Regions from separate parts of the Rhizobium sp. CC1099 genome, predicted to be linked through region 1. Evidence: riboswitches for the same ligand, from Rfam matches in the RefSeq annotation. Region 1 holds a riboswitch; each other region holds the start of a gene.
The links. Region 1 has a riboswitch for cobalamin ahead of bluB (5,6-dimethylbenzimidazole synthase). Riboswitches for the same ligand answer to the same signal wherever they lie in the genome.
Positions count from the first base shown of each region.

Region 2: linked by a shared signal. The riboswitch ahead of QA644_RS21230 (ABC transporter substrate-binding protein) and the one ahead of bluB (5,6-dimethylbenzimidazole synthase) in region 1 are both predicted to bind cobalamin.
Region 3: linked by a shared signal. The riboswitch ahead of cobU (bifunctional adenosylcobinamide kinase/adenosylcobinamide-phosphate guanylyltransferase) and the one ahead of bluB (5,6-dimethylbenzimidazole synthase) in region 1 are both predicted to bind cobalamin.

Region 1 is NZ_CP121641.1:1,877,458-1,885,488, forward strand. Features, by position in the region: gene QA644_RS09635 (UDP-2,3-diacylglucosamine diphosphatase) at 1-202, opposite strand, end outside; gene QA644_RS09640 (NADP-dependent malic enzyme) at 396-2,708, shown strand; gene QA644_RS09645 (DUF2865 domain-containing protein) at 2,835-3,920, shown strand; gene bluB (5,6-dimethylbenzimidazole synthase) at 3,928-4,614, opposite strand; cobalamin riboswitch at 4,690-4,874, opposite strand; gene QA644_RS09655 (hypothetical protein) at 4,893-5,723, opposite strand; gene QA644_RS09660 (NAD+ synthase) at 5,744-7,423, opposite strand; gene QA644_RS09665 (LTA synthase family protein) at 7,603-8,031, shown strand, end outside.
Region 2 is NZ_CP121642.1:1,752-9,782, reverse strand. Features, by position in the region: partial or broken gene QA644_RS21240 (RHE_PE00001 family protein) at 1-648, opposite strand, end outside; gene QA644_RS21235 (hypothetical protein) at 793-1,989, shown strand; cobalamin riboswitch at 2,029-2,263, shown strand; gene QA644_RS21230 (ABC transporter substrate-binding protein) at 2,514-3,554, shown strand; gene QA644_RS21225 (iron ABC transporter permease) at 3,614-4,591, shown strand; gene QA644_RS21220 (ABC transporter ATP-binding protein) at 4,588-5,343, shown strand; gene repC (plasmid replication protein RepC) at 6,058-7,320, opposite strand; gene repB (plasmid partitioning protein RepB) at 7,470-8,031, opposite strand, start outside.
Region 3 is NZ_CP121641.1:2,015,656-2,023,686, reverse strand. Features, by position in the region: gene QA644_RS10365 (cobyric acid synthase) at 1-612, shown strand, start outside; gene QA644_RS10360 (chloride channel protein) at 609-2,399, opposite strand; cobalamin riboswitch at 2,564-2,959, shown strand; gene cobU (bifunctional adenosylcobinamide kinase/adenosylcobinamide-phosphate guanylyltransferase) at 3,277-3,801, shown strand; gene cobW (cobalamin biosynthesis protein CobW) at 3,806-4,855, shown strand; gene cobN (cobaltochelatase subunit CobN) at 4,865-8,031, shown strand, end outside.

The DNA of each region.
Region 1 (8,031 bases):
CGTTGCAGACCTGCGGCCAGTACCAGCTGCGTTTCAGTCGCCAGCCGTCGACGATGTCGCCGACGAGGAATATCGTATCGGCGTCGTGGTAGCGGAGAAAATCGAGGAGGAAGTCCGCCTTCGCCGCCTTCGAGCCGAGATGCACATCGGAAATGAACAGAGTACGGAAGTGTCGAGTATCCATATTGTCTTTCACAAGCATCTTGCCTGCGTCCTATCGTTCATCTCGCCTTCCAAAATCAGACTCGTGTTTCAGGAAGATGACAGATGCGCGAATTGGCGCATCGCAGCGCTCACGAGTTTTCCGCCCGGATGCGAATTTCTGACTGTCCCTGCCAGCCGATTGATGTATGGAGAAGTCTTCAAAAGATGTGAGTGCGGCAGTGGAGACGGCAATGGATCATCAGGAAAAATCCAAGACGGAGAAGAACGAGACAGGCGGAAATCTCGACGAACAGGCGCTTTTCTTCCATCGTTATCCCCGTCCCGGCAAACTTGAAATCCAGGCGATCAAGCCGCTCGGCAACCAGCGCGACCTGGCGCTCGCCTATTCGCCCGGCGTCGCAGCACCTTGCCTTGCGATCCGTGACAATCCGGAGACGGCGGCCGATTATACCTCGCGCGCCAATCTCGTCGCCGTCATCTCCAACGGCACAGCGGTTCTCGGCCTCGGCAACATCGGCCCGCTCGCCTCCAAGCCCGTCATGGAAGGCAAGGCCGTTCTCTTCAAGAAGTTTGCAGGCATCGACGTCTTCGACGTCGAAATCGAGGCCCCCACCGTCGACCAGATGGTCTCCACCATCGCCTCGCTCGAGCCGACATTCGGCGGCATCAATCTCGAGGACATCAAGGCGCCGGAATGCTTCGAGGTCGAGCGCCAGCTTCGCGGGAAGATGAAGATCCCGGTCTTCCATGACGACCAGCACGGCACGGCCATCATCGTCGCCGCCGCGATCCTTAACGGACTGGAACTTGCCGGCAAGAAGATCGAGGATGTGAAGATCGTCGCCTCCGGCGCGGGTGCCGCAGCACTCGCCTGCCTCAACCTCCTGGTGACGCTCGGCGCGAAGCGCGAAAACATCTGGGTCCACGATATCGAAGGCCTCGTCTATGAAGGCCGCACCGAACTGATGGACGAATGGAAGGCTGTCTATGCACAGAAAAGTAAGATGCGTACGCTCGCCGACAATATCGGCGGCGCCGATGTTTTCCTTGGCCTTTCGGCTGCCGGTGTCCTGAAGCCCGACCTCCTGTCACAGATGGCGGACAAGCCGCTCATCATGGCTCTCGCCAATCCGACCCCTGAAATCATGCCAGACCTCGCGCGGGCCGCCCGCCCGGACGCAATGATCTGCACCGGCCGCTCGGACTTCCCGAACCAGGTGAACAACGTCCTCTGCTTCCCCTATATCTTCCGCGGCGCGCTCGATTGCGGCGCCACCGCCATCAACGAAGAAATGAAGATGGCGGCCGTCAAGGCCATCGCGGGGCTTGCCCGCGAGGAAGTGTCGGACGTCGCGGCCCGCGCCTATTCCGGCGAGACGCCTGTCTTCGGTCCGAATTACCTCATTCCTTCGCCCTTCGATCCGCGTCTCATCCTGCGCATCGCCCCGGCTGTCGCCAAGGCCGCCGCCGAGACGGGCGTCGCGTCGCGGCCGATTGCCGATTTCGACGCCTATCTCGATCAGTTGAATCGCTTCGTTTGGCGTTCGGGCTTCGTCATGAAGCCGATCTTTACCAGCGCCAAGCTTTCTGAGAAGAAACGCGTCATCTTCGCGGAGGGAGAAGACGAGCGCGTCCTGCGCGCGGCTCAGGTTCTGCTGGAGGAAAAGACCGGCGAGCCGATTCTGATCGGCCGCCCCTCGGTCATCGAGGCTCGCCTCAAGCGGTTCGGCATCCGCATTCGCCCGAACATCGATTTCGCCGTGGTGAATCCCGAAGACGACCCGCGCTACCGCGACTATGTCGAAGACTACTTCGCCCTCGTCGGCCGCGCCGGCATCAATCCGGAAGCCGCCCGCACGATCGTGCGCACCAACAACACGGTTATCGGCGCCTTGTCGGTGAAGCGCGGCGAGGCGGATGCCCTCATCTGCGGCGTGGAAGGCCGCTTCGACCGCCACCTGAAAGACGTCGGCCAAATCATCGGCAAGCGGCCAGGTGCCTGCACCTTCGCCGGTCTCAGCCTATTGATCACCCAGAAAGGGCCGGTCTTCTTCGCCGATACCTTCGTGAACTACAATCCGACACATGAGGAAATCGCCGAGATCGCCGTTCTCGCGGCCCAGGAGGTTCGCCGCTTCGGCATTACGCCGAAGGCCGCGCTGATCTGCCATTCGAATTTCGGCTCCCGAAACTCCGAGAGCGCACGCAAGATGCGCGATGCCCTGCAGCTCGTGCGCGAACAAGCACCCGATCTGGAGGTCGATGGTGAAATGCAAGCCGGTTCTGCACTGTCGGAAGCGCTGCGCAAGCGCGCCATGCCGGATAGTTCGCTTGCCGGCGAAGCCAACCTATTGCTTTTCCCGAACCTCGATGCCGCCAACATCTCGCTCGGCCTCGTCCGCACCATGATGGATGCGCTCCATGTCGGCCCGATTCTGCTGGGGACCGCACAGCCTGCGCATATCCTGTCGACTTCGGTCACCTCGCGCGGCGTGGTCAACATGGCCGCGCTTGCCGTCGTCGAGGCTTCTCAGCCGGCGTAAGTTGTCGCAAAATGCGAAAATGCGTTACAATTGCGTCGCCAGCTTGTTAACGGAAGCAGGTTAGAAAGCCGGGATGCGGCGAATGTCACGCCGTGCTCTGGCCTGACCTTGCTGCGGGATGATGCCGTGAAACGCCGAAACCTGACCCTTGCGATCCTGCTTGCCTTGGCCGCGCCTGCTGCCGCGCAGACGCATGCGATCTGTGACGACCTGCGCGGCCGCATCGCCGATCTGCCCCATGTCATCGGCAACGGCCCCGAAGTCCGCCAATATGCGAGCGCGATCGCCGAGCAGAATCTCGAGCTTCGTAAAGTCCGCAACGACCTTCGCGGCTACGGCTGCTCGATGGACAGCATGGTCGTGATCGGCGGCGAGAATGCGGATTATTGCAGCGAGCTGCAGCAGTCCGAGGCGCGCATGGTCGACAACATTCGATACCTGCAGGAGCGGCGCAACGAACTGCGCGATCAGGGCGGCGCCGATTATCGCGTGCGCCGCGAGCTGATGGCGGCGCTCGAAGACAACGGCTGCAACGACGAGCTCGACTATGCGCCGGATCCGCAGGCCTATGCGCCGGCACCAAGTCCCGAAGAACAGGCGATGCGGAGCGATACCTTCATTCCGCTTGGAGAAGGCGAACACGGCGACATGCAATATGGCGTGCCGCGCGGCGAGCTCATGTCGCATGTCAGCACCATGTGCGTGCGCACCTGCGACGGCGGCTTCTTCCCGATCACCACGAATGCAACATCGATCGATTTCAACCGCGACGCAGCGACGTGTTCGAAAATGTGCCCCGGTATCGAGACGGAGCTTTTCTATCAAGACATCTCGAATACCGAAGCCGCAAACATGATCTCGGCCTCGACCGGTGCGCCCTACAGCGCCATGCAGAATGCCTTTGCCTACAAGAACCGCGCGCCCGGCCAAAAGTCCTCCTGTTTCTGCAATCTCTCTGCCTATTACGAGAACATGCGCAAGAATCAGGCGATCAGCGAACCGCCGAGGAAAGGCTCGATCACCAGTATCAAGACGAAGCCGCCATCGGGCGCCGCATCCACGCCTGCCCCGCAGCCGCAGGTGCCGGACCGCCCTTATGACCCGGCGAACAGCAAAGTCCGCCAGGTCGGTCCGCAGTTTCTCGCCGGCGATCAGGGCGCGATCGATCTCAAGAACCCCGCAACGCCCGGACCGCAGCCGCAGCAGAACTGACGCGGCGCTACTGGCTTCCCCATCGGTCGGAGAAGACCAGTTCTTCCAGCGGCAGGCGCTGTCGCCAGCCTTTCACGGCCAGTTCCGGCGCGGTGTAAAGCTGATCGACATAACCGAGGCAAAGCCAGGCGACGATCTCGATCCGCTCCGGAATGCCGAGCAGTTCCCGAATATCCGCATCGTGGAAGATGCTGACCCAGCCGACCCCGATGCCTTCGGCCCGGGCCGCAAGCCACAGGTTCTGCACGGCGCAGACGGTCGAATAGACATCCGTACGCGGATTGTGGGTGCGGCCGATGACGACCGGCCCTGCCCTGTCCGGATCGCAGGTGACGCAGATGCTGAGCGGTGCCTTGCGGATGCCTTCGAGCTTCAGGCTTCTGTACATATCCCGCCGCTCCTCTTCAAACATCTCGGCCGCTTCCTTGTTGGCGCGCGAAAACGCCTGCCACGCGGCCTGGCGCACCTTCGGATCGCGGATCACGATGAAATTCCAGGGCTGCATGAAACCGACCGACGGCGCGGCATGCGCTGCCCCAAGCAGCCGCGACACCAGATCGTCGGGCAGAGGATCGGGCAGAAACTGGTCGCGCACGTCGCGGCGCGTTTCGATGGCTCTATAGACCGAGGCCCGGTCGTGTTCGGAGAACTCGCCGGCCGGCACCAGCGCGCGGGCGAAAGGATCAAGTTGCATCGTTAAATCCCCAACAATGCTTGAGCACCCGCACCGCAGCGCGGGAAGCGTCAAAACCTCGCCGCCGTCCGCGCGGTTCGGTCTATCTTGCCAGGCCGGTCTTCTGACTTGGCGTCACCCGCTTTCTGCAGCCTTCCCGGCAGATGCCAGTGGCCATTGTTGCAGCAAGCGTCAGCCTCACAGCGTTGGGCACGTTCCGGTCCTTCACCGGATTCCCGATTCTCCTGCTGGATGCAGGCACCTGACGGCAGTCTCTATCTCCTGAGTCGGCGCCTCGTTCAAGTCTCCGGGAAGTAACGCACATAGGCAAATTCGTCACCATCCGGTGACCAGCAGGGTACATTGATCGTGCCCTGCCCACCGAAGAGCTCGAACAGCGTAGTCAGGTTGTCGCCGTCCATGTCCATCAGCCGCAGCCGCACATCAAGGTCGCGCGGATGATCGAAGACCTCCGGATCGTAGGAAAGGATCAGCACCTTGTCGTTCTTCGGTGAAGGATGCGCAAACCAGTTGCCGTAATTGTCGTGCGTCACCTGCTCCAGGCCGGTTCCATCCGGATGGATGCGCCAGATCTGCATGAGACCGGTGCGGCTGGAGTTGAAGTAGATCCATTTCCCGTCGACCGAATAATCCGGCCCGTCGTTTCGCCCCTCGCCATGCGTCAGCCGCTTTTCGGGGCCACCATCGACGGAAATCGTATAAATGTCGAAGACGTCGTCGCGAATGCCGCAATAGGCGAGCTCCTTTCCGTTCGGCGACCAGCCGTGCCAATAGGAGGGCAGATTGTCGGTAATCAGCTGAGGCGTCCCGCCAGCCGCCGGCAGAATATAGATCGCCGACTTGCCGAATTCCGTCTTGTCCGAAATGACGATTTGTGTCCCGTCCGGCGAAATGCCGTGATCGTTATTGCACTGCGTCGCAAAATCCGTATCGACCTGCTGGAGGCCGCCGGAGCCGTCCGGCCGCAGCCGGTAAAGCAACCCGTCGCCATTCAACAGCATATACGCGCCATCGGGCGAAAAATTCGGCGCCTCGATCAGCTTTTCCGTCTGGACGACAATCCGGCTTTCCCCGGTGCGGATATTATAGATCTCGACCGAACTGCGCATGCATCCTCCAGGATTTTGGGTTACCGGTCGCGGAACCGGTTGGTGATCGGGTAGCGGCGATCGCGCCCAAAGTTCTTCTTGGTGATCTTCACGCCCGGAGCCGACTGCCGGCGCTTGTATTCGGCGAGATAGAGCAGATGCTCGACGCGGTGGACGGTCGCCACATCATGCCCACGCGCGAGGATCTCCTCGACCGCCATCTCCTTCTCGACGAGGCATTCGAGGATGTCGTCGAGCACCGGATAAGGCGGTAGCGAATCCTGGTCCGTCTGGTCCGGGCGAAGCTCGGCGGACGGCGCCTTGTCGATGATGTTCTGCGGGATCACCTCGCCGGACGGCCCCAGCGCGTCCGGCGGCACATGACCATTGCGCCAGCGCGACAGCGCATAGACCTGCATTTTGTAGAGGTCTTTGATCGGATTGAAGCCGCCGTTCATGTCGCCGTAGAGCGTCGCATATCCAACCGACATTTCCGACTTGTTGCCGGTCGTGACCACCATGGAACCGAACTTGTTGGAAATCGCCATCAGGATCGTGCCGCGCGCCCGGCTCTGCAAGTTCTCCTCGGTAATGCCGCTATCGGTTCCTTCGAACAGCGGCGAGAGCGCCGAGGTGAAGCCCTTCACCGGCTCCTCGATCGGCACGATGTCGTAGCGGCATCCGAGCGCCTTGGCGCAGTCGGCCGCATCCTTCAGCGAATCGGTTGACGTGTAGCGATACGGCAGCATCACCGTTCGGACGCGCTCCTCGCCGAGCGCATCGACGGCGATCGCCGCGCAGATCGCCGAGTCGATGCCGCCGGAGAGGCCGAGGACGACATTCTTGAAGCCGTTCTTATTCACATAATCGCGGAAACCGACCAGGCAGGCGCGATAGTCGGCCTCGTCGGGCTCGGGAATACGTGACATCGGGCCTTCGCTACAGCGCCAGCCGTTTTCGCCGCGCTTCCAGGTCGTCACCGCCAGCGCGGTTTCGAACTGGCTCATCTGGAAGGCCAGCGATTTGTCGCCATTGAAGGCGAAACTCGCACCGTCGAAGACGAGTTCGTCCTGGCCGCCGAGCTGATTGGCGAAGATTAGCGGCAGGCCGGTTTCGATCACCTGCTTGAGCGCCACCTGATGGCGCACGTCGACCTTGCCGCGATAATAGGGTGAACCGTTCGGCACCAGCAGGATTTCGGCGCCACTTTCGGCGAGTGTCTCGCAGACGCCGAGATCGTTCCAGATCTCTTCGCAGATCGGCACGCCGATCCGCACGCCGCGGAAATTCACCGGCCCCGGCATCGATCCTTCGGAAAAGACGCGCTTCTCGTCGAACTCGCCGTAGTTCGGCAGGTCGATCTTGTCACGCAGCACCAGGATCTGGCCGCCGTCGAGAACTGCAACCGAGTTATGCCGCCCCGTCTTTCCCTGCCGCGGGAAGCCGACGATGACGCCGGGGCCGCCGTCTGCGGTATCGGCCGCGAGGTCCTCGACCGCCTTCAGGCAGGCCCTCAGAAAGGCCGGTTTCAGCACGAGGTCTTCCGGCGGATAACCGGAAATGAAAAGCTCCGTCAGAAGCAGCAGATCCGCGCCTTGGCGGGCCGCATCGGCGCGTGCCTCACGAGCTTTGGCAAGGTTTCCGGCGACATCGCCGACTGTCGGGTTCAACTGGGCAACGGCAATCTGGAGCGTATTCAAAGGAGCGTTTTCCTGTGTCATGTCATCCATTTAGCGCGGGCCGCCCGCCGCTTCAATTGCCCGCGCCATGAAAAGCCGCGGGGTCTGCCGGGCGAAAAACTCAAACCATAGGGAAAGGCCGGGAAACCGAAAAGTTCATCTAGCGTTCATGACAGGCATGTGACACTTCGGTGAAGATTTTATGACGTCGGAGTATGCCGTTGATTGCGTTGATAATGAAGTCCGTACCGGCCAGAAAAGCAGCACTGCTTTCCGCCGGTTTCGGGTCGAATGTTCAGTCTCCCGCAGCGCGCGCGGCAATCGGCATCGTATTTTCGTTTTCTCTCGCTTTCCTCAGCGTTATCACCGTCGAGTGGATTGCGCGCGGCACGTTGACCGATGTCGGCGAGTTCCTGACATCGACGGTTAGGCCCGGCATGACGACCGTCGCCATGCTGACGATCGTGATGTTGACCCTCGATGCCGTATTTGGACGGCGCTACCAATCGGCATTGGTATTGATCCCGCTTTTCCTGATCCCGGCCTTTGTCTCCAATCAGAAGCAGCACTTTCTCTCCGACCCCTTCTATCCGTCCGACGTACTCTTTACCCGTCAGATCATGGAGCTGCTGCCGGTCATGGTGCGAGAC
Region 2 (8,031 bases), on a different replicon from region 1:
TTCCAGGCATCGAGGGCGACAATCGCCTGCAGCACGCGTGGAGAACTGTCGAGCTCGCGCAGGACGGCTCGCCATTCGCCGAGCCGTTCGTCCTCGTCCCAATCCAGATCATAAGCGAACAGATCCTTTTCGCGGCCGCCGGCGGCTGGGCGCACTAGCCTGTGTGAGCGCCGCCTCGGAGCGAGCGAGCACCGCGTCGATCGCCGCCAGCTCTGTGGCGAGCGGATCAGAAGCATCGCTCCGCTCCCCTCCTCCGTTCACTGCCTCATCAGAGGGTATCGGCTCGCCATCGGCCACGGCAGCACCTTCGACGGTAATTGTTCGCTGGCACCGCCGTCGGCGACGATGTGACCCTGGCCGCGCAGGTTTCGCAGTCCCTCGGGACTGAAGCGCCCAACCATGCGGCTGGGCCGCAATCCGCCGGCGGGTTTTCAGAACGTCGCGGGCGATGGTCAGTTCATGGGTCGGCGTGCGGATGTCATGACTGGCATCATGCAGCACCAGGTCTTCCAGATGAACCAGCTCGCCGTCGATCCAAAGCGAGGCGCAGGCGTCGGCGAAATGCGAGCGTTCGACAAAACCCTGCCCGACTGGCGAGCGGGCGATGCGCTCGTCGAGCCGAGCCAACGCGCGGCCGGCGTCGGACATAGGTCGCAGCAGGCTTGTGGGGGGCAGCTCGAGCGCTACATCGCCTTCGGCCCCGACGGCCTGGACATGTTTTTGGAACTCCGCTAGAGAATGTAATGTTATTACATATCAGAAAAGGGATTTCCGATGATACCCAGATTGACGATGGCCGCAGCGTTTGCAGCAAGCCTCTTGGTGAATCCGGCCTCCGCTGAAGAGGAAAAGCAGACATGGCGCCTGTTCATCGCCGACCACACGGCTCCCATGGTTCGTTCATTCGACGTCAAGACCGGTGAGCAGATCGGCGAGTTTGGGCTAAAGGGTTATGCGGCGCTGGCCGCCAGTCATTCCGGCCAGACTGTTTTTGCCGTTCAATCAGAAGCCAATACCGTCCAGGTGATCAAAACCGGTGTGACGCTTTCCGACCATGGCGAGCATCGCGATCTGGAAACATCCGCACCTTTGCTGCTGCAAGCCACACTCGACGGGAAACGGCCGGTCCACGCCGTCATGCATGGCGACGACGTGGTATTGTTTTACGATCGGGAAGGCAAAGCCAAGCTCGTTTCCGAAGAAGGTCTTCTGGAAGGCACAGCATCCGAAAAGCTCATAGACGCGACGGCACCTCACCATGGCGTCGCCGTGCCCATGGGGCGGAATATGCTGGTCTCGGTTCCCGATACCAAGGCGGAAACCAAACCGGATGAACTGCCGCCACGTCTGGGTTTACGGGTTCTAAGCGCAAACGGAAGACAGGTCGGCGACGTCACGCCCTGCACGGCGCTGCACGGAGAAGCCTTCTCGGCAAAGCTCGTTGCCTTCGGCTGCGAGGAAGGTGTCCTGATTGCCCGTCCTGGCAAGGAGCAGACCGTGCAACTTAAAATGCTGGAATACGGCGACAAGCTGCCGAAGGGAAAAGTGACGACCTTGCTCGGCAGTAAGGTGATGCAATTTTTCCTGGGCAACTACGGCGAGGACAAGATTGCCCTGATCGACCCAGACGGCACCGAACCGTATCGCTTGGTCGACCTGCCGACCCGCCGTATCGATTTCGCGCTCGATCCTACTCGGGTCAAGAATGCCTATGTACTGACCGAAGACGGGCAACTGCATCTTATCGACATTCTAAGCGGTCAGATCACGACGTCGGCAAGCGTCACCGAGCCTTACAGCAAGGATGGTCACTGGCGCGATCCGCGCCCCCGGCTCGCAGTTGCAGGCGATCAGATTGCCATCACCGATCCTCGCCATAGCGTTGTGCGGATGATCGATATTGAGACCATGAAAGAGGTTCGAACCCTTCCAGTTGAGGGACTGCCTTTCGGCATCGTCGCCGTCGGGGGATCAGGCGCCGTCCATTGATCGCTCTTGTCTCAACGGCTTGACGAGACGGCTGCGCTCGGCATAACTGAGCGCGACGGTTCCCCGAAGTAGACTCCGAGGGGATTAATAGGGAACACGGTGCGGACGACCCAAAAGGGACCAAGACCGTGGCTGCCCCCGCAACTGTAAGCGGATTGCCGATCATCCTCGTGGCGCCAAGCGCCATGCCACTGTGAGCTCGTTCTCACGGGAAGGCAGATGGTCCGGTGTATATCCGCGAGCCAGGAGACCTGCCGTCAAAGAGAGATCCAATTGAACGGGCGGGGTTGCCCGGAACAGGAGACGAGATGATTTCTTTTGCCGCCCCTAATCGGCGCAGACCCCTTCCGCGTGAGACGGAACGGATCGCTCTTTTCAATAAACCATAGTCGCTGCAGGTAAGCCCGTCGTGCCGGACGGCTCGCCCGCCCGTATGGCCGGCGACCACCTTACGCGTTTCCCATCAACATCGGAGCGATCAGGCCGCCGTGCCGACGCATCCTCAATTCCCTATGAGTGTTTCCATGTCATCCGATCCAAAACTTCGGCGGTTCATTCTGCGCCTTGCCTTCGCGGTATTGGCAACCTCAGCGATTTCTGCACCTGCTTTTGCCGCTTCGACCACCTACCCCCTGACAATTGCCAATTGCGGCCGATCCATCACCTTCAATAGGGTGCCGGACAAGGTGGTATCGATCGGCCAGGCGATGACCGAAATCCTACTGTCGCTCGGCCTTGCGGATCGCATCACAGGCACGGCTGTCTGGTTCAGCCCAGTGCTCAAACAATTCGATGCGGAAAACAGCAAAATCAAGCGGCTCGCCGACAATGATCCGAGCTTCGAGGCGGTGGTCGGAACCGGCCCCGACCTGGTTGCTGCCGAGTTCGAGTGGCATGTCGGCCCGAACGGCTCGGTTGGAACCTACGATCAGTTTTCGAAGCTTGGCATCAACACCTATGTCGCGCCGGCCGATTGCGCCGCCAAGGATAATGCGACGGGTGGTGATGGTGTCCGCAAGGAAATGCTGAAGACCGAGGTCATCTATCAGGAGATCACCGAACTTGCCGCGATCTTTGACGTTCAGGACCGCGGCGAGGCATTGGTCGCGAGGCTGAAGGAACGTGAGGATAAGGCGATTGCATCCGTTGCCGGGGCAAGGGTAAGGGATATCCCGGTCGTATTCTGGTTCTCCAGCAAGGAAGTCGACGGGGAAGCCTTCATGGCCGGCCGCAACGGCGCGCCCGCCTATATCATGCAGGCCCTTGGGGCAAAGAACGTGATTGCCACGAACGAGGAATGGCCGTTGGTCGGCTGGGAAACGGTCGCCGGCCTCAATCCCGCAATCATCGTCATCGCCGGGATGGATCGTCGCCGCTACGTTGCCGACGATCCGGCCATCAAGCTTACGTTTCTGAACACCGATCCTGTGGCAAGCAGGATCAGCGCTGTGGAAAAGAAGCAGGTGGTCGTCATGGACTCGCAGGCAATGAGCCCATCGATCCGCCTTGTCGACGGCATCGAGACGCTTGCAGTAGCCATACGGCAGTTTGGACTGGCGAAGTGAGCAAAGACGCCGGGCAACGTAACGGATGGGGCGGCTTTGCCGCCTTGTCCCTGCTTTCAATGGCTGCACTGACATTGGCGATAGGCCTCGCCGTGTCGATCGGCGAGATCGTCATACCGCTGCGGACGATTGCGCAAGCTATTGCAAATCGAATGTTCGGCACCTCCTTCGCAATCAAGCCGATCCATGAGGGTATCATCTGGGACTATCGGCTGAGCCGCGCCCTGGTCTCTGCAAGTTCCGGCGCGGCTCTTGCGATGACGGGCGCCATGCTGCAGGCCCTGCTTCGCAATCCGCTTGCCGAACCTTATGTGCTTGGCATTTCGGCGGGCGCCTCGACCGGCGCGGTCGCCATCATGATCCTCGGCATCGGGTCCGGCGTGCTGACGCTTTCCACCGGTGCTTTTTTCGGTGCGGTGGCAGCCTTCGGTCTCGTCTCCCTTTTGGCCGCAGGCGCAGGCGGCGGCGCCGATCGGATCATCCTGGCAGGCGTTGCTGGTTCGCAGCTCTTCAATGCGTTGACGTCCTACATCGTCACGACCTCGGCCAATGCCGAGCAGGCAAGGGGTATCATGTTTTGGTTGCTCGGGAGCCTCAGCGGCGTGCGCTGGACGGATGTTTTACTCGTTACCCCCATTGCCGGCGGCGGCTTTGTTATCTGCATGCTTCACGCACGTGTGCTGGATGCCTTTGCCTTCGGTACGGACTCTGCCGCGGCGCTCGGCGTACCGGTGCGGCGCGTGCGTCTTACCCTTCTTGGACTGACGGCGGTGATGACCGCTGCCGTCGTCAGCATCGTCGGTTCGATCGGCTTCGTTGGTCTTGTCATTCCGCACGCGGCGCGCTTTCTGGTCGGTCCGGCTCACGAGCGGTTACTGCCGGCAACAGCGTTGATCGGGGCGATCTTCATGGTACTTGCCGATATCGTCTCGCGCACGATCATCCCGCAGCAGGTGCTTCCAATTGGCGTGGTCACGGCACTTTTCGGCGCTCCTGTCTTCGCCCTCATTCTCTACAAGGCAAGGAGGCCGGTATGAGCATATCGATGCGCAACGTCGCCTGGTGCGCCGGCAGCACAGTGATCGTCGATGGCGTCAGCCTTGATGTTGCGCCGGGCAAGACGCTTGGTCTGCTCGGACCCAATGGCTCTGGCAAGTCGAGCCTGCTGCGTCTCATCTGCCGGCTGCGGCAGGTTGAGAGCGGCGTCATCAGACTGGGCGAGAGCGATATCAGCACAATGGCGCGTCGCGAGATTGCCCAGCGTATCGAACAGCAAGCGACAACCGATGCGGACCTTTCGGTAAAGGATGTTGTCCGCCTCGGGCGAACACCGCATCGAGGCGCGCTCTCCCCCTGGGATAGGACGGACGAAGACGCCGTCAATGCGGCACTGGAACAGGTCGGCATGACGGCCAAGGCTTTACAGCTGTGGCGCACACTGTCAGGTGGGGAGCGTCAACGCACGCACATCGCTCGCGCCCTTGCGCAGACGCCGACCGAACTGCTGCTTGATGAACCAACCAATCATCTCGACATCCAGCATCAGTTGGAACTGCTGGATCTCGTCACGACGCTTCCGGTCACCAGCGTCATCGCATTGCATGATCTCAATCTGGCGGCAATGTTCTGCGATAGCCTGGCCGTCCTGCATAGCGGCCGCGTGGTTGCTGCCGGGCCGCCCGAAGCGGTTCTGACCGAAGAGCTCGTTCGGGATGTATTCGGGGTTCGGGCTCATATCGAGAAGTCGGCGGTTCACGGCAGGCATTACATCCAATATCTCACCCGTTAAGGACGGCCCTCGTCTGGAGCGATGTCCGCTTCCAGGCTGGCGCCGACCTGTCCATCCCGCCGGTTTTGCCGCAAGGATGCTTCGATGTCGCATCTTGCCGATCTCCGGCGCTGGACGACATGCTTTCCTTGACCATAAGGCCCCGTTTAGGTACCATAGCAGCATGATTTCCGGGAGATCAGATTAAGTTTAGTCGATCTCTAACAGTTTGTTATCACAGACTATTCAACATCTAACGGAAACAATCACGACATTTCGTTCGGTCACTGCGGCCCCTGTTTCAGGCCTTGCGATGCCTTGATTTCTCGGGCTTGAACGAGTGACGCGCCTCCTGCGGCTTCTCCACCCCTGCAGGACTTCCGAATTTCGATCCTATCGCAACTCCATCAGTTGCCTCAGGCTGTTTAGGGTCGCACCGTCGGCTCCGTTGATCGCTCCTGCCGCATCAAGGAGGCGGGAACACTTTGCCTATTGCAGACCCGAGGAAGCAGCATGGTTGGATCTGAAGTATTGATTGCAGCGTCTGGACGATCAGCGCGTCGGCGGGCATTATGTCCTACGAGGCTTTGATCGTTCCGACCGGGCCGGAACTCGCAGCGTTGGGCGTGCCGGCAAACGAGGAAGAGCCGAAGTAACGTGGATGCGGCGTCGGCCGACAAAGGTTGCGGGGCTATCGTTTTGGGGCCGGTCAAGTGTGAGTTTACTGCAGTCAACTCAATGATGGGCGTCATGATGTTCCCGTGTCCTTGCAAGCGCCATCAACATCGATCCGATCGCAAACTCGCCGCGTTGGGCGCGCCGCGTGAGGTCGCGCAAATAACCGCCGGCTGAATTTATCGTCCCCGACCGTTCGAAAATGCAGGCCAGCACGGCTGAGGCAGCTTGCGGACCCATGACCCTGCAGGCGTCCCTGTATGCTGAGGGACTGATATGAAGCATTGAACTGACGATAGCTCCTGCGGCAATGAGGTCCTGCCAAGTTCTGACAGTTCCGGCAGGACCATAGCTACGCACTTCCGGGCATGCCTGCAGGACGAGGGAGAGCGGAAATATCGTCGATACGGTGTTGGTTCTTGCCTGTGGTTGAGGGAGCTCAGCGTCGCTGTCGTTTGCCGGATCGATCATTGGCGAGTTTACTGCAGTCAACTCAGGGGTTCCAGTTTCAACATCGGCTTCAGAATCAAGATTAGATTCGGATTCTGTTATCTGTATGTGCCGCTCATTTTGTGAGTCATTGGCGCTCAGATTGTCCGTTTTAATTTGTATTTCCAGTCGCTTGACGATTTCATCGCGCAATGCGTCGAGGAGATCCAAGGTGGATGCAACCGCATGGGCACCAGCTCCGCGCGGCAATTGGTTCAGGATATCGTGAAAGCGTGTGTTGACCGCTTGCCAGTCTCCGGGAAGCTCTTCACTGATCGCTGCGTGGACAAGCTTTGAGATGTCGCGGCGGGTGAGCGTGAGACGTTCCTTGAGCGTTTGGATGTAGAGGCGGTCGGCAGAGACTTTCGCGGCCAGGCGTTCGATTTCGCAGGCGCGCGCAAGCAAAGGGGCGAGTGAGAAGCCAAAAGCTTCGTGGATCCCGCCATTGCGGTTCTTGCGAGCGTAGCGCTTTCCGTTGGGGCTGTCCTTGCGGATCACGAGGCCGGCAGCGACGAGGACGGCCATATGCCGCCGGATCGTTTGCTCGGCCATGCCATGGCAGCGAAGCGAGAGCTGGGTGTTGGAGGGAAAGACGACAAGACTGTCATCTGCAGCAAGCTCACCTTTCGGGTAGAAGCTCAAAAGCGCGTTCAATACCGTGAGCGCTCTGTCGGATATATCGAGCAGAGGCTTGGCTTCACAAAGCGCACGATAGACTTTCCATTTATCGATTGAGGCGCCTGGCTCAATTTTTTGGCTGGTGACCTGACTTGCGAGCATGCCAAGTGTCATCGGCCGCCGCCCAAAAGGCGTCGTCACACTTCCGCTTTCCATTTTCTTCGCCTTCTTCAAGGCAAAAGATATCAGCTCACCGAAAATAGGTGCCGGAGACTCTTGACTATGTTGTGCGGAAATGTGATTCTCTGGGTGTCTAGATCAGAGAGGGCTTCCGCTACGGCAACGTTCGGGGGCCTTTTCTTTTGCTATTGATCTCCGTTCTTTCCTGTCGTCCCGCCATCCTCGAACGCCTCGTAGAGACGATCGAGATTATCCGCGATATAGGTGCCGAAGGCCGACGCCTTCCCTGCCCTCAGCGCGATGGTGAATTGCTTCCCGTCATCCTTGATCTTCGCCTTGACGGAGCCGTCCCTGCGCTGCCACTGGGTCACGGCCGAAGACGGCGTTGCGGTCTGGACGGCTGATGCCGGCTTCTTGCTGAGGAATGCGCCAAGCATGTCGAACCGGGCATCCGGCTCGGCAGCTTCGAAGGCTGGCGTTTCGATAAACAGCATCGCCCGCTCGGCAGCGTTGTCTTCTTCGAATTTCGCCGAAAGGTCATGCCAACGGTCGCGGCCGGTTGCGCGGGCTGCGCCAATTGCCGAAAGAATCTCGGCCGGAATGCGCCGGGTGACGGATAGCATCTTGGAGATGGTCGTCTTGTCAGCGTTGAGCGCTGCCATGATCGTCTCTCGATCGAAGCCGAGCTTGTCGAGTTTGTCGGCAAACATCGTCCGCTCGATGAAGGAGAGATCCGCGCGTGCGGAG
Region 3 (8,031 bases), 140 kb from region 1:
GTGAAGCCGGGAGACCGGCTGCCGGGCGATGCAGCGCTGGTGATCCTGCCCGGGTCGAAATCGACGATTGCCGACCTCCGTGATCTGCGCGCTGCCGGCTGGGACCGCGATCTGGAGACGCACATCCGGCGTGGCGGGCGCGTCATAGGCATCTGCGGCGGGTATCAGATGCTCGGGCGCACGGTTCGCGATCCGCTCGGCATCGAGGGGGCGAGCACTGCGACACCGGGTCTCGGATTGCTTGATGTCGAGACCGAAATGGCGCCAGAAAAGACCGTGCGGAACAGCCTGGCGGTCTCGGCCGAACACGGCGTTCCGCTTGCCGGCTACCAGATCCATTTGGGCGTCACGACCGGGCCGGACTGCGCCAGGCCATCAGCGGTGATCGACGGTGTGGCCGATGGCGCGGTATCTGCTGGCGGCCGGATCATGGGCACCTATCTGCACGGCCTTTTCGGCAGCGATGCCTATCGCGGCAAGCTTCTCGAGAGCTTCGGCCTATCCGGCGAACGGCGGAGCTACCGTCAAAGCGTCGACCAGGCGCTCGACGAGGTCGCGGACGAACTCGAAACCCATCTCGACAAAGGCTGGCTGGCCGGGCTTCTCGGCTAGATTTCGCCGGAGACCTCGCGGCGCCTGCGGTCGAGCTCTTCGCTGTAGCGGCGCAGCGTATAGCTTTCGCTGAGCTGGCCGACGACGCGGCGCTCGATCAGATTGCTGAGCACGGCGAGTGCTTCGCTCTCCGTCTTGTCGAATATCGCCGCCGCCTGCTTTGCGTTCATCTGCGGCTGCAGGAAGTCGTTCCGGTAACGGATGAAATCCTTCAGATCCTTGCCCTCGTCGTCGGTGGCAACCGGGCTCGCGTAGATTTCCGGAACGAGCACGATGCCGGCATATTTGTCGGAGTCGTCGACGAGGATGACGCGCTGCCTCGATCCGATCGGGCAGGCCTTCTTGAAATCATCAATCGTGATGCTGACCTTCGCCGTTTTCACGTCCGAGCGCATCAGCTTGTCGACCGTCAGATTGCGGATCCAGCCGACATCATGGGCGCTGCGGATGCTTTCGCCACGAAGATGAAAACGCCATGTCGCGAAGGAGTAGCCGAACGTGTTGCGCACGACGAGCGACGAGGTGATGACGGCCGCAAGTACCAGCGCGGTGATCGGAAAGTCCCCGGTTATCTCGAGCGCCAGGAACGTCATCGTCAGCGGCCCTCCGATGACCGCAACGGCGAGCGAACTCATGCCGACCACGGCATAGATCACGGGCGTCAGCGTCGCATGGGCGAAATAGGGGGCAGCATAGGCGAAAAGCTTGCCGAGCAGAGCGCCCATGAAGAGTGAGGCGAAGAAGAGGCCGCCCCTGAAGCCGGAACCGATGGAGATCGCCGATGCGAAGGATTTCAGCAGGAGAAGACCGACCAGGACCGGGACGGCAACATCACGGCCAAGGTTCAGATGCAGCGCGCCATGGCCCGCCGAAAGCACCTGCGGCGTAATCATCGCCAGAAGGCCGACGACGATGCCGCCGAGCGCCGGGCGAAGCGGCGTCGGAACCGAACTTTTGCGCGCCAGCTCCTCGATGAAGGCTACGCCCTGCATGATCAGGATGCCGACGCCGGCGCTGAAGGCGCCAAGCAACAGGGCAGGGATATAATCAGCCGGAACCACCGTGCCGAACTCCCCGACATCGATCATGAAATCGCTTCCCGCCAGCAGGCGCGCGACGAGCGTCGAGACGAGCGCGGAAACGACGACCGGCGTCAGCGACACGATCGTGTAGGTGCCGATGATGAGCTCGAATGCATAGAAGGCGCCTGTCAGTGGTGCATTGAAGGCCGCGGCGATCGCACCGGCGGCGCCGCAGCCGACAAGGACGCGCAGGTCTGCACGGCGGAGCTGCAGCTTCAGTCCGAGCTTGGAGGCGATACCCGCCGCGAGCTGGACATAGCCCGCCTCGAGGCCGACGGAGGCGCCGAAGCCGTTCGAAACCAGATTCTGCACGGCGACGATGATGCTATCCGTCAGCGACAGCCGTCCGCCATGCAAAGCGTTCGCTTCGATGGGATCGATCATGGGCTTCTTGCGGGTTCGCGCGAGAATGAAAAACAGAAGGCCGAGCAGCATCCCGCCGCAGACCGGCGCCATCAGAAGCAGGAATTTGTCGTTTGTCTGCGATGAACTCAGCCGTTCGATGTCGCTGATGCCGAAGATCAAGCGATGCAGCTCGCGCGAGAGGAGGCTCATGCCGGTGACAGCCAGGCCCGACGTCACGCCGACGGCGATCCCGGCGAAGACCATGCCCATTTCACTGCGGCGGGCAAGCGCACGAAGCCGCCCGGCGTCGAGCAGGCGGTAGAGCCGGTAGAGGCGCGGGAAATTCAATTTCGTGAGCATATGCAAAGAACTAGGTGGCGGCCAACAGCGTCAAGGGCGAGAGGGGCGCTTGCTCCCGAAATGTGGCGAAAGCCCGGCGCGAAAGGCACCGCGAATTGGAAGCTGTTCGCCGCCGGTTTCATTTGGGTGCCCGCAATTGACTTCGGAAGGCGGCTTGCCTAACGATGAATATACTTACGGATGGTTCCGGGACGGCAGATGCCGTTCCGGATGAAAAGGGAATGTGAAGGGACGGACCCAAGCCGGGCGTCTTTATCACAGCCGACCCCGCGACTGTAGAGCGGTCAGGGTCTTCCGTCCGGCGTTCAGGCCATTTCACGGCTCCTTTCGCATGTTGCGGATCAGGTGAAGTGGCTGGGGCGCCGGAAAAGCCACTGGAAATGCATTGTGATCAGCCGGGGCAGGACGCCTCTATTTCTACGAATCGTCCGCCTTTTCACGAGAATGCAGCCGGGAAGGCGAGGAAGATCCACTGGCGCGATCAGGGGCGACCTTAGATGGTCGCCCCGGTCGGCCGACACCCGCGAGCCAGGAGACCTGCCATGCGTGCCGGGCGAAGAGCCCATTCTGGGGCATTGTTCCCCGCTGCCAGCACGGAGGTTGTCATGGCTGAACGATGGAATTCCATGCCGCATTTTGTGGCGTCTTTGCGGGACACCGCACTTTCGACTTCCCGCATTCCTGTCCTCGGGTTTAACCCGAGGATTGTCACAAGAAACCCGCCACGGCGCGTCCGCGCCGTAAATGAAACAGCCATCTCGAGGGTGTCTTCCGCGCCCAAGGACTTGGGGGCACTGGATTCCTGTGACAAGCACAGGAATGAGGGTTGGCTGCGCCATACCTCGGCAGCGCCGTTTCTTACGCCGCAGGCCTCCAGATGACTCATCCCACATGCGGCACCGCCTTCGTCCTCGGCGGCGCGCGTTCCGGCAAATCCCGTTTTGCTGAGCAGCTGATTGCCGATAGCGGGCTTGAGCGCCACTACGTCGCGACGGGCCGGGCCTGGGACGAGGAGATGCGTCAGCGGATCGAGAGCCACAAAACCGATCGCGGCCCACTCTGGACGACGCATGAGGAGCCGCTGGAGCTCGTCCCCCGTCTTTCCATTATCGACCGCGAGGGCCGGGCGATCCTCGTCGATTGTCTGACGCTCTGGGTCACCAATCTGATCATGGAGGAGCGCGACATGGCAGCGGAATTCGCAGCACTTGCCGCTTGGTTGCCGAAGGCAAGAGCGCGGCTCGTCATCGTTTCCAATGAAGTCGGCCTCGGCATCGTGCCGGAGAACCGCATGGCCCGGGATTTCCGCGACCATGCCGGACGGCTGCACCAGATGATAGCGGCGGAAGCCGCGGAAGTGTATTTCATCGCGGCCGGTTTGCCGCTGAAAATGAAGGGTTGAACCTATGAGCCAGCAGAAGATCCCCGCAACCGTCATCACCGGATTCCTCGGCGCCGGCAAGACGACGATGATCCGCAACCTGCTTTCCAACACCGGCGGCAAGAAGATCGCGCTGATCATCAACGAGTTCGGCGATCTCGGCGTCGATGGCGATGTATTGAAGGGCTGCGGCGCGGAAAACTGCACTGAGGACGATATCATCGAATTGACCAACGGCTGCATCTGCTGCACCGTTGCCGACGATTTCATTCCGACGATGACGAAGCTTCTCGAGCGCGCCCAGCGTCCGGATCACATCGTCATCGAAACCTCCGGCCTTGCCCTGCCGCAGCCGCTCGTTGCCGCCTTCAACTGGCCGGATATCCGCAGCGAAGTGACTGTCGATGGCGTCATCACCGTCGTCGACAGCGCGGCCGTCGCGGCCGGCCGTTTTGCCGACGATCACGATGCGGTGGATGCGCGCCGCGCAGACGACGCCTCGCTCGATCATGAAAGCCCGATCGAAGAACTCTTCGAGGACCAACTGACCTGCGCCGACCTCATCGTGCTCAACAAGACCGATCTCCTTGACGGCGAAGGGCTCAGCCGCGTGCGCCACGAAGTGGCCTCCCGCATCGCCCGCAAGCCGGCGATGATCGAGGCGAGGAACGGCGAGGTTCCGGCAAGCGTGCTGCTCGGCCTCGGCATCGGTACTGAAGAGGACATCGGCAACCGCAAGTCTCATCACGAGCTGGAGCATGAGGACGGCACGCCGCACGATCACGACGAGTTCGACAGCTTCGTGGTCGACCTTGGCCCGATCGACGATCCGGCAGGCTTCACCGAGAAGCTGAAAGGCGTGATTGCCGAGCACGATGTTCTGCGCCTGAAGGGCTTTGCCGATGTCGCGGGCAAGCAGATGCGGTTGCAGGTCCAGGCCGTCGGCAGCCGTATCGACCAGTATTTCGACCGCGCTTGGGCGCCGGGCGAAGCGCGCGGCACACGGCTTGTGGTGATCGGATTGCACGAGATGGATCAGAACACCGTCCGCAAGGCCATCCAGGCACTCGTCTAAGGCTCGGCCATGCATCTGCTTCTTGCCCAGAGAGGAACGATCAGCGACGGCGACGAGGCGATCGACCTCGGCCAATCGCCCGCCGATATCCTGTTTTTGTCTGCGGCGGATACGGAGCTTGCGGCGATCGCCGCGGCTCACGCGCAAGGCGGAAGGCCTTTCACGCTCCGGCTCGCCAGCCTGATGAGCCTCAAGCACCCAATGTCCGTCGATGCCTATATCGAGCGCACGGCGAGGTGCGCAAAGCTGATCATCGTCCGGGCGCTTGGGGGCGCGAGCTACTTCCACTACGCGCTGGAGGCGCTGCATGCCTGCGCGGCGCGGCATGGTGCGATGATTGCGGTGCTGCCTGGGGATTCGAAGCCGGATGCGGGATTGACGCCGTTTTCGAACGTGCCGCTCGACGATCTCAACGCGCTCTGGGCTTATCTGATCGAAGGCGGCGACGGGAATTCGCGAAGCTTTCTCGATTACGCGACGGCGATGCTCTCCGGCGATGAGAAGCCGGGCGCGGCTGCGCCGCTGATGAAGGCGGGTATCTGGTGGCCGGGTCGAGGTGTGATTGGGGTTGAGGAGTGGAAAGTTGTTTCCGCGTGCGGTATCCCAAACTCGAAGGAAGAGGCCGGATTCAAACCCACCGTCGCCATCAGCTTCTACCGCGCGCTCGTGCAAAGCGGCGAAACGGCCCCCGTCGAAGCGCTCATCGAAGCGCTGGCGGCGGAAGGCCTGCGCCCTCTGCCGATCTTCGCCTATAGCCTCAAGGATCCGCTGTCGACCGGCATTCTCGAGCGCATCTTTGCAGAAGCGCCGCCCGAGGTGGTGATCAACACCACCGGCTTTGCCGTGTCTGCGCCCGGCGCCGATCGCGCGCCGAGCGTGCTTGAAACAAACGGCGCCGTCGTTCTCCAGGCGATTTTCTCCGCCACATCCAAGGAGGCGTGGGCCTCGTCATCGCAAGGCCTTTCCGCCCGCGATCTCGGCATGAACGTCGCGCTACCGGAGGTCGATGGCCGCGTGCTGGCGCGGGCCGTTTCGTTCAAGTCTGCCGCCCGTTACGACGCGGCCGTCGAGGCCAATATCGTCGCCAGCGAGCCGGATACCGATCGCATGCGTTATACGGCGAAACTCGCCGCCAACTGGGCGCGCCTCCGAAACAGGCAGCTTGCGGGGCGGCGCATCGCGCTGGTGCTTGCAAACTACCCAAACCGTGACGGACGCCTCGGCAACGGCGTCGGCCTCGATACGCCAGCCAGCACGATCGAGGTGCTGAAGGCGATGCGGGATGCGGGTTACGCTGTTTCCGGTTTCCCGGCCGATGGCGATGCGCTGATGCGGCACCTCGCCGAGGGGCCGACCAATTCCGGACACGATGGCAAGGTGATCCGCGAGACGCTTTGCTTGAATGGGTACAAAGCGTTCTTCGCATCTCTTCCGAAAAAGATTCAAGACGAGATTGCCGCCCGCTGGGGGGACCCGGCGTCCGATCCCTATTTCACGGACGGCAGTTTCGCCCTGCCTTTCACCCGCTTCGGAAATCTCCTCATCGGCATCCAGCCTGCACGCGGCTACAACATCGATCCGAAGGAAAGCTACCATTCACCGGACCTCGTGCCGCCGCATGGCTATCTCGCCTTCTATGCCTTCCTCCGCGAGGAATTCGGCGCCGATGCCGTGATCCATATGGGCAAGCACGGCAATCTGGAATGGCTGCCGGGCAAGGCGCTGGCGCTGTCTTCGGAATGTTATCCGGAAGCGATCCTCGGCCCGCTGCCACATCTCTATCCCTTCATCATCAACGACCCGGGCGAAGGCACGCAGGCCAAGCGGCGCTCGAGCGCCGTGATCATCGATCACCTCACGCCGCCGTTGACGCGGGCCGAGAGCTATGGCCCGTTGAAGGACCTGGAAGCGCTGGTCGACGAGTATTACGAGGCCTTTGGCGGCGACCCGCGGCGCATTCGGCTGCTCGCCAAGCAGATCCTTGATCTCGTCGCCGATATTGGTCTCGACCGGGATGCGGGGATCGCCAAAGGCGAGAGCGGAGACGAGGCGCTGAAGAAGCTCGACGCCTATCTTTGCGATCTGAAGGAAATGCAGATTCGCGATGGCCTGCATGTGTTCGGTGTTGCGCCGCAGGGCCGGTTACTGACTGATCTCACGGTGGCACTGGCCCGCGTTCCGCGCAGTCTGGGCGAGCGGGGCGATGCCAGCCTGCACCGGGCGATTGCGGCAGATGCGTTTTTTGGGTTCCCTCTTCTCCTGCGCGGGGAGACGATGTCCGCCAGGACAGATGAGGGGGTAAGCGACAAAAGGAGCGAACGAGCAGGCGCCAGCCAGGCCGAACATTCCGCCCCCTGCGTCTCGTCCGACCCTTCAGGCCACGTTCTCTCCGTTGGGGGACAGTCGCTAGCCTTCGACCCCCTCGATTGCGATATGTCGGCGCCCTGGCTCGGTCCGCGGCCCTCGCTGTTGGTAGAGACCTGCAATACCCCCTGGCGCACCAACGGCGACACCGTCGAGCGCATCGAATTGCTTGCCGCAGAACTGGTCGCCGGTGAAATTCCATGCCCGCCGGACTGGCCGGCAACCCAATCGGTTCTCACCGAGATCGAAACCCGCCTGAAGCCTTCCATCCTCGCCTGCGGCAAGGCTGAAATCGCGGGCCTTCTTCGCGGTCTCGACGGCCGCTTCGTCGCTCCCGGTCCGTCCGGCGCGCCGACGCGCGGGCGGCCGGACGTGCTTCCGACAGGGCGGAATTTCTACTCAGTCGATAGCCGCGCCGTTCCGACGCCTGCAGCCTTCGAACTTGGCAAAAAATCCGCCGAATTGCTCGTCCGGCGCTACGTTCAAGACCATGGCGACTGGCCGGTCTCGTTCGGGCTGACGGCCTGGGGCACATCGAACATGCGCACCGGCGGCGACGATATCGCGCAAGCGCTGGCGCTGATCGGCGTCAAGCCGGTCTGGGACATGACCTCGCGGCGCGTCACCGGCTACGAGATCATTCCGCCTGCGCTGCTCCGGCGCCCGCGGGTCGACGTGACGCTGCGCATCTCCGGCTTCTTCCGGGATGCCTTTCCCGAACAGATCGCGCTATTTGACAGGGCAATCCGCGCTGTAGGTGCTCTGGATGAAGATGCCGCCGACAACCCGATCGCCGCCCGCATGCGCGGCGA